Regions from separate parts of the Kribbella sp. CA-293567 genome, predicted to be linked through region 1. Evidence: riboswitches for the same ligand, from Rfam matches in the RefSeq annotation. Region 1 holds a riboswitch; the other holds the start of a gene.
What was found. A riboswitch is a leader RNA that binds a small molecule or an ion and turns the genes downstream of it on or off. The one in region 1 is predicted to bind S-adenosylmethionine.
Positions count from the first base shown of each region.

Region 1 (4,411 bases):
TGATGAGCGAGTTCACGAACGACGACTTACCCGAACCGGTCGCACCCGCGACCAGCAGGTGCGGCATCTTCGCCATGTTGGCGACAACGAAGCCGCCCTCGACGTCCTTGCCCAGGCCGGCCACCATCGGGTGGTGGTCGTTGCGCGCGGTCGACGACCGGATCACGTCGCCGAGGCTGACGATCTCCTTGTCGATGTTCGGGATCTCGATCCCGATCGCGGACTTGCCTGGGATCGGCGACAGGATCCGGACGTCGGCGCTGGCCACGGCGTACGCGATGTTCTTGCTGAGCGCGGTGACCTTCTCGACCTTGACCGCGGAGCCGAGCTCGACCTCGTAGCGGGTGACGGTCGGGCCACGGGTGTAGCCGGTCACCTGCGCGTCGATGCCGAACTGCTCGAACACCTCGGTGAGCTTGCCGACCACCGCGTCCGAGGCCTTGGTGCGGGCCTTGTGGACCGAACCCGGCTTCAGGATCTGGCCGTCGGGCAGCGTGTAGGTGATGTCGCCGGAAAGGCTGAGCTGCTCCACCCGCTGCGGGAGCGGGGTGTGCGGCGGCGGCTCGGCGGGCGACTCCTGCTCGGGCTCGGGGTCCTTCTTCGAGCCGGCCTTCATCGCGCCGGCCACGGCTCCGTAGATCGGCGGCGCGCCGGCCGCAGCCGCTGCCGCGGCGTCCGCGTCGACGTCGTACGGCTCTTCGTCCGCGTCGATCGGCGCCTTCTTGCGGCCGCGCTTGGAGATCTCGCGACCCTCGAGCACCGGAGAGTCGTACGGCTTGATGGTCGGCTCGCCGTCCTCGTCCAGAGCGGCCTTCGCGCGCCGCTCCTTCCGGGTGAGCCGGACGGTGTCGTCGGGCTGCCCCGCCGCGGAAGGAGCGTCGCCTGGGATCTCGGTGCGCCCGAGCAGTACGTCGAACGCGGCGCGAACCCGCAACGGGATGGCGTAGATGGGAGTTCCGGTGACGACCAGCGCGCCGAAGATCGCCAGCAGCACCAGCAGCGGCGCGGCGACGTACTGCGTGAGCAGGTCGGACAGCAGGGAGGAGACGAAGTAGCCGACCGCTCCCCCGGCGTCCTCCAGCTTGCCGTCGGCCGGATTGCTGGGACGCGGCAGTCCGTTGGCGATGTGGACGAGACCGAGCACCCCGAGGGAGAACGTCGTCCAGCCGATCACCTGGCGACCAGCCGGGCCGTTGCGCTCCGGGTCGCGCATCGTGCGGACGGCGACGAACAGGAGCAGCAGCGGGATCGCCCAGCCGAGCATGCCGACGCTGCCGCCGACCACTGTGCGAACAGCGTTGCCGACTGCGCCCGGCAGGTTCCACCAGATCGCTGCGGCTACGACCAGAGACAAACCGATGAGGGTGAGGCCCGCGCCGTCGCGGCGGTGCGCGGGGTCCAGGTCACGGGCACCGTGGCCGATGCCGCGGACCATGCCGCCGAGCAGGTGGGCGAACCCGATCCAGAGCTTGACCAGGCCGCGGGCCACCGCGAGCATGGCGGCCGCGAACGGTCCGGCACCGGTGGATTTGGGCGTGGCCGTCCGCGCAGCGGTCGAGCCACTGCGCTTCGTGCTCTGCCCACGCTTCTGGGCGGCTGTCGGACGGGAGCGGCCACCAGCTGCCGAGCCGCCCTTTGCAGGGCCACTGGCTGCGGACTTCCGCGCCCGCGCCGTGGAAGACGTGCGGGTCGCCATGTCTAGCAGGCTACCCCGACTACCACTCGAGTCCCACGTGTCACACGCCGATTACGTCGCCCCATCCGTCGCGTCACAGCACCAGCGGTCAGTCGTAGACGGCGCCGGCAGAGGCGGTATCGAGACCACGCGGCGGTGTCGGGGCTGCGGACGCTGGCGTCAAGCGCCGGTGGAGCCGTCCAGTTGCTGGCGGAGGAGGTCGGCGTGGCCGCAGTGCCGGGCGTATTCGCCGATCAGGTGGATGTAGATCATGCGCAGGGAGGACGGCTCACCTCGGAAGGTGAAGCGGGTGTCGAGGGGCCGGCCAGCGGCAGCCTGGTCCGAAAGAGCCCACTCGGCGATCAGGTTCTCGTACTCCGTCTGGGCGTTGGCCGCGTCAACCAACTCGAAGTCGGCGTCTTTGCCCAGAGTAGGGTCGAAGACGGGCTCGGCCGGGTTGTCGGCGGTGAAGAAGATGCGAAACCAGATTCGCTCCACCTTGGTCGCGTGCCGGATCAGGCCGAGCAGCGAGAGGTTGGACGGCGACGACGGGCGGGTGGCCAGCTGTTCGGCGGTCAGGCCAGCGCATTTGTGCAGCAGGGTGGTCCGGTAGAAGTTCAGGTAACCGGCCAGCAGTTCGGGCTCCGGCGCGACCAGCGAGCCCTCGGGGCGCTCGACCTCGGGTGCGATCCAAGTCATCCGCGCATCCTCCCCCGGAGCTCGATCCGGGACCAACGCTTTACGCCGCTCCACGAATCACGCAGCGGATCAACGCTTGGCGTCTCATCATACGTCTCAGTATCCCACCAAATGAGATGACTGCTGGCGCGCCAACCGGTTCGTTGGTTACCTTCTTCATCAGGTCATGAGTGCCAGCGTGAAGCCCCAGCTTGCTGGCCGGCAACCCTCCTCCGCGGTGGGGTGCCCTGGGTGAGGACCGGGCCGTTCGGATACCCCGATTCGGCAAGCGCGGACCCCCGGGAGCCAGAACCATGTCGATCCTCTCCATCCTCGAGCCTGCCAACGCCGCCGTGACCACCCGGCCGACCGTCGCCAGCCTCAGCACCGGCAGCATCCCCGCGACCGTCGGGAGCGACCTGCTGGTCCCGCTGGCCGATGGTCGCGTGACGGACTACGCGAACTTCGACCACGGCGCGAGCGCGCCTTGTCTGGAGTCCGTGCGAGCGGCCGTCGAGGCCGCGCTTCCGTCGTACGCGTCGGTGCACCGCGGCAACGGATACGCCTCGCGCATCACCACCCAGTGGTACGAGCGCGCCCGCGCTGAGTTGCACAGCTTCGTCGGAGCCCGGGACGACGACCAGGTGATCTTCACCCGTCAGACCACCGACGCGCTGAACCTGCTGGCCCGGGCGGTCCCGGCCGATGCGACAGTGATCGTGTTCGAGTCCGAGCACCACGCGGCGCTGCTTCCCTGGCCGGCCGAGCGCACCGTCCGGCTCGCGACACCGGCCTCGCAGACCGCAGCGGTGACCGAGGTCGCCAACGCGTTGCGTACTGCTCCCGAAGGACCGCGCCTGGTGGTCCTGACCGGCGCGTCGAACGTGACCGGTGAGATCTTTCCGATCGCCGAGATCGCCGCAGTGGCCAAGGCCCACGGTGCCCGGGTCTGCCTGGACGCCGCCCAGCTCGCGCCGCACCGTGAGGTCGACATCCAGCAGCTCGATGTCGACTGGGTCGCGTTGTCGGGCCACAAGCTCTACGCCCCGTACGGCGCCGGCGCGCTGATCGGTCGCGCTGACTGGCTGAACGCCGCCGATCCCTACCTGCTGGGTGGCGGCGCGACGGCTTCGGTGACCGGCGACACGACGGTCTGGAACGAGGGCCCGGCCCGGCACGAGGGCGGCTCGCCGAACGTGATCGGCGCGATCGCGCTGGCCGCCGCCTGCGCCGCGATCGCCGAGCACCGTGAGGCGATCGAGCAGCACGAGCGCAGCCTGCTGGCCCGGCTCCGCACCGGCCTGGCCCAGATCGCCGGCGTGAACACCTACGACATCTTCGGCGCCGACGCGGACCGCGTGGGCACTGTCTGCTTCACCGTCGACGGCGTCAGCTCGACGCTGGTCTCCGCGGCGCTCTCGGCGGAGTACGGGATCGGTGTCCGGGACGGCAAGTTCTGTGCGCACCCGCTGGTCGGCCACCTGCTCGCCGGCTCGCCGGAGACCACCGCCGTGCGCGCCAGCCTCGGCCTCGGTACGACGCGCGAACACGTCGACCGTCTCGTCGGCGCCGTGCGCAGTCTCGCCGCCAACGGTCCGGCCGCGGAGTACGAGGAGTCCGGCCACGGCTGTCAGCCCATCGGCGACCCCCGTGACCTCGTGGCCCCCAAGATCTGGTGAGGCACTTCCCCTGACTCAGCTGGTTCCGGCCGGACCACCGTTCGGATCGACCGGAATCAGCCGGCTGGGTCAGGCGCCCGGTTGCAGACCTGTGTGGTGAGCGGCAAACGCCAGCAGGTCAGCCCATTCCGAGGCAACCATGGCCGCGGGCTTCCCGAAACCGTGGCCGGTGTTGACCTCGATCCTGCTGAGCACCGGACTTCCCCCACTCTGCACGTGCTGCAGCGCGGCCATGAACTTGTGGCTGTGCAGCGGCACCACCCGGTCGTCGTGGTCGCCGGTGACGACCAGCGTCGCCGGGTACGCCGTACCCTCGCGGAGGTTGTGCAGCGGCGAGTACGCCAGCAGGTCCTCGAACTGCTCGGGATCGTCGGGCAAC
Region 1 covers NZ_CP114065.1:4,607,845-4,612,255, forward strand. Annotated here, with positions in the region: gene OX958_RS21095 (DNA translocase FtsK 4TM domain-containing protein) at 1-1,498, opposite strand, end outside; gene OX958_RS21100 (DinB family protein) at 1,856-2,374, opposite strand; SAM riboswitch class IV at 2,537-2,651, shown strand; gene OX958_RS21105 (aminotransferase class V-fold PLP-dependent enzyme) at 2,668-4,032, shown strand; gene OX958_RS21110 (prolyl oligopeptidase family serine peptidase) at 4,102-4,411, opposite strand, start outside.

Region 2 (4,411 bases), 1.9 Mb from region 1:
GCGATCTCTGCGCCGATCGCCTTCGTGGCTGCGGGGCTGCTGCTCGGCTTGTTCGTCGATCAGTCGCGGATGAGCCCGATCGCCGAGCCGAAGTTGACCGAACGGCTCGCCGAGTTGACCATTCTGGTCGCGCTGATGGGTGTCGGGCTGGCGATCGACCGGCCGATCGGCTGGAAGCGATGGGCGGTGACCTGGCGGCTGCTGCTGGTCGCCATGCCGGCCTGTATCGCCGCGATGGCGGGAGTGGGCTGGCTGCTCGGGCTGGCGCCGGCGACGGCGCTGCTGCTGGGCGCGGTACTGGCGCCTACCGATCCGGTGCTGGCGTCCGACGTACAGGTCCAGGGGCCGACGACCGGGGAGGGCGCCGAGCCGGACGAGGACGACGAGGTGCGGTTCGCGTTGACCTCGGAGGCCGGGCTCAACGACGGTCTCGCCTTCCCCTTCATCTACGCGGCGGTTTTCGCCGCGACCAAGGGCGCGGTGGGCAACTGGGCGCTGGAGTGGTTCGCCTGGGATCTGGTCGGCAAGACCGTGATCGGAGTGGCCATCGGAGTCGGGGCCGGCTGGGTGCTCGGCAAGATGGCCTTCTCCGCGCCTTCGCGCACCTTCCGCCTGGCGGACTCACGCGAGCCGGTGCTGGCGCTGGCCATGACTCTGGGCGTCTACGGACTCGCGGAGGTGCTGCACGGCTACGGGTTCGTCGCGGTGTTCGTCGGGGCGATGACGCTGCGGGCGTCCGAGCGCGACCACGAGTTCCACGAGGACCTGCACGGCTTCATCGAGCAACTCGAGCACATTCTCACCTGGGGGATCCTGTTGCTCCTCGGCGTGGCGATCACCGGTGGGCTGCTCGAACCGCTGACCTGGTCGGGCGTCGCGATCGGGCTGCTGCTGGTGTTCGTGCTGCGGCCGGTGAGCGCATGGCTCTCGCTGGCCGGTACGCCGATGCGCCGGTCCGAGCGCTGGGTGACCGCGGCATTCGGCGTCCGCGGCGTCGGCTCGATCTTCTATCTCGCGTACGCCGGCGCCGACTTCTCCACAGATCTCTCCTGGCTGTGGGCGACCGTGGGATTCACCATCGTGCTGAGCGTGCTCGTGCACGGCGTCGCGGCGACTCCGATGATGCGGATGCTGGAGCGCCGGCGCGCTGGTTGAGGGCCCGGGCCGGCGGCTCGGCGCCGTGCCGGATCGCCGCGGCTGCTGAGACTCCGGCGGCGAAGTCCTTCAGTTTCTCGATCATGCCTTCATCCTCCGAGTCCTGCCTCGGGCGCAGAAGTGGCAAAGAAGACCATGACCGCTAAGATTTCGACATATGCAGCGACCGACCGTGTCAGTGCTCGCGTACGACGGGATGACGGCGTTCGAGGCCGGCATCGTGATCGAGGTGTTCGGGCTGGTCTGGCCCGACATCGACCATCCCTGGTACGAGCTGAAGGTCTGTACCGAGACGCCGGCGCCGGTCCGGGTGATCGGGGGCGCGACGATGAGCAGCCCGCACGGCCTGACGGAGTTCGCTGCTGCCGACACGGTCGTCATCCCGAGCGTCGCGAATCCGCGCGGCGAGACGTCGCCCGAGTTGATCGAGGCGCTCCGGGAGGCACAGGCCCGCGGCGCGCGGATCGTGTCGATCTGCTCGGGCGCCTTCGCGCTGGCCGCCGCGGGGTTGCTCGACGGGCGGCGAGCAACCACCCACTGGCGGTACGCCGACCTGCTGCGAACTCGCTACCCGCGGGTGCTGGTCGATCCCGAGCCGCTCTACACCGACGAGGGTGACGTGCTCACCAGTGCGGGCTGCGCCGCGGGCCTCGACCTGGCGATGCACCTGGTCCGGAAGGACTTCGGCGCGGCGATCGCCAACGCGGTCGCCCGCCGGATGGTGATCCAGCCCTACCGGGCCGGTGGCCAGGCGCAGTACATCGAAGCGCCGATGCCGCCGGAGCCCGCCGACGCGCCGGTGGCCCGGAGTCTCGGCTGGGCGCTCGAGCACCTGGCCGAGGCGATCGGCGTACCGGATCTGGCGCGGGAGGCCGGCCTGTCGCCCCGGACCTATCTGCGGCACTTCGTCCGGGCGACCGGTACGACGCCCGCCAAGTGGCTGATCGCCCAGCGGCTGCAGGCGGCCCTGACGATGCTGGAGACCGGTGACGCGCCGGTGGAGGAGATCGCGCTGGCCGCCGGTTTCGCCACGCCGGTGACGTTCCGGCACCACTTCGCCAAGCAGTTGCGGACGTCGCCTTCGCAGTACCGGCGGACCTTCCGGGCGCGGCAGGCGGAGTGAACTTCGGCTGAGATCAGCTGTCTCGCATGGTGGGATCACAAGACACAATATGGACCCGGTTGGGTAACCTCGGCAGTGCTCATCCAGAGGGACTGAGGGAAACGGCCCGTTGAAGTCCCGGCAACCCTCCCCGTTCGGCGTCTCGATCCGAGATGTTCGGCGGCGGACCGGTGCCAAATCCGTCCTGTGCCGAGATCCGGTGCGGGGAAGATGAGGAGGGAAAACTCCGTCATGAGCCTGAGCACCGCGCCGACCACCCACACCATCCGTGAAGGTGCCTTCGGCAACGGAACCCACCTGAGCTGTCGTGCCTGTGGCGCGAAGTCCGAGCTGGGCCCGTTCTACGCCTGTATGGAGTGCTTCGGTCCGCTGGAGGTCGGGTACGAGTTCCCCACCATCACGCGGGCACAGATCGAAGCCGGCCCCAAGAACATCTGGCGCTACCAGCCGCTGCTGCCCGTCCCGGTCGACGTGGCCAGCTTCCCGAACACCGAGCCCGGCTACACCCGGCTGATCGACGCCGGCAACCTCGCCCGCGCTCTCGGCCTGCGCAAGCTGTGGGTGAAGGACGACTCGGGCAACCCGACGCACTCCTTCAAGGACCGGGTCGTCGCCTCCGCCCTGAGCGCCACCCGTGAGCTCGGCATGAAGGTCTTCGCCTGCCCCTCCACCGGCAACCTGGCCAACGCGGTCGCCGCGGCCGCCGCCCGGGCCGGCATCCGCTCGGTCGTGTTCGTGCCGCAGGACCTGGAGCGCCCCAAGATCATCACCACCGCCGTGTACGGCGGCACGCTGGTGGCCGTCGAGGGCAACTACGACGACGTCAACAAGCTGGCCTCCGAGATCGCCGGCGAGGAGGACGGCTGGGCGTTCGTGAACGTCAACGTCCGGCCGTACTACTCCGAGGGTTCCAAGACCCTCGCCTACGAAATCGCCGAGCAGCTCGGCTGGCGGATCCCGCAGCAGGTGGTGATCCCGGTCGCGTCCGGTTCGCAGCTGACCAAGATCGACAAGGGGTTCACCGAGCTCGGCAAGCTGGGCCTGGTCGACGCCACCGACTACAGGATCTACGGCGCGCAGGCGACCGGCTGCTCGCCGGTGGCGCAGGCGTTCCGCGACGGCCACGACGTGGTGAAGCCGGTCAAGCCGGACACCATCGCGAAGTCGCTGGCGATCGGCAACCCGGCCGACGGGCCGTACGTGCTGGACGTGGCCCGGCGGACCGGTGGGGTGATCGAGGATGTCAGTGACGAAGAGGTGATCCAGGGCATCCAGTTGCTCGCCCGGACCGAGGGCATCTTCACCGAGACGGCGGGCGGGGTGACCGTCGCGACGCTGAAGAAGCTGATCGAGACCGGTCAGCTCGATCCCGACGCCGAGACGGTGATCATCAACTCCGGCGACGGGCTGAAGACGCTCGACGCCGTGGCCGACCGGGTCGGCCCGAAGGTCACCATCCCCGCGTCGTACGACGCCTTCGTGAAGGCTGGTCTGCAGTGAGTGTCAGTGTCCGTGTCCCGACCATCTTGCGTCCCTACACCCAGGGCGTCTCCGAGGTCTCCGTCGAGGGTTCCACGCTGAGCGAGGTGCTGGAGTCGCTCGACTCGTCGTACCCGGGGATCAGGAGCCGGGTGCTCGACGAGTCGGGTGAGCTGCGCCGGTTCGTGAACATCTACGTCGACAACGACGACGTGCGGTTCTCCGAGGGGTTGCAGACGCCGATCAAGGACGGCGGCCAGGTCTCCATCATCCCGGCCGTCGCCGGCGGCTGATTCTTCTGGTAAACGAAGGAAACCCCGGACCTGCTGGTCCGGGGTTTCCTTCGTGTGCTGCTGAGGTCAGTCGGTGCCGAACTCCATCGCCGCGTTGTCGAGGAGCTCGTCGTCGGGGTTGATCTCGCCGCGGGAGGCGATCGCGTCGGCGCCGCCCTGGGTCATCTCACCGATCAGGGTGGTGTCGGCGCCGAGCAGTTCGGCGTGGGCCGAGCCGATCATCCCGAGACCGGCGTACTGCTCCAGTTTGGCGCGGGAGTCGGCGATGTCGAGGTTGCGCATGGTCAGCTGGCCGATCCGGTCGACCGGGCCGAAGGCGGAGTCCTCGGTGCGCTCCATCGACAGCTTGTCCGGGTGGTAG
Region 2 covers NZ_CP114065.1:6,546,026-6,550,436, reverse strand. Annotated here, with positions in the region: gene OX958_RS30325 (cation:proton antiporter) at 1-1,155, shown strand, start outside; gene OX958_RS30320 (helix-turn-helix domain-containing protein) at 1,313-2,278, shown strand; SAM riboswitch class I at 2,355-2,495, shown strand; gene thrC (threonine synthase) at 2,510-3,778, shown strand; gene OX958_RS30310 (ubiquitin-like small modifier protein 1) at 3,775-4,050, shown strand; gene argG (argininosuccinate synthase) at 4,117-4,411, opposite strand, start outside.
Region 2: it holds a riboswitch for S-adenosylmethionine, as region 1 does, so the genes downstream of both, thrC (threonine synthase) here and OX958_RS21105 (aminotransferase class V-fold PLP-dependent enzyme) in region 1, are expected to answer to the same signal.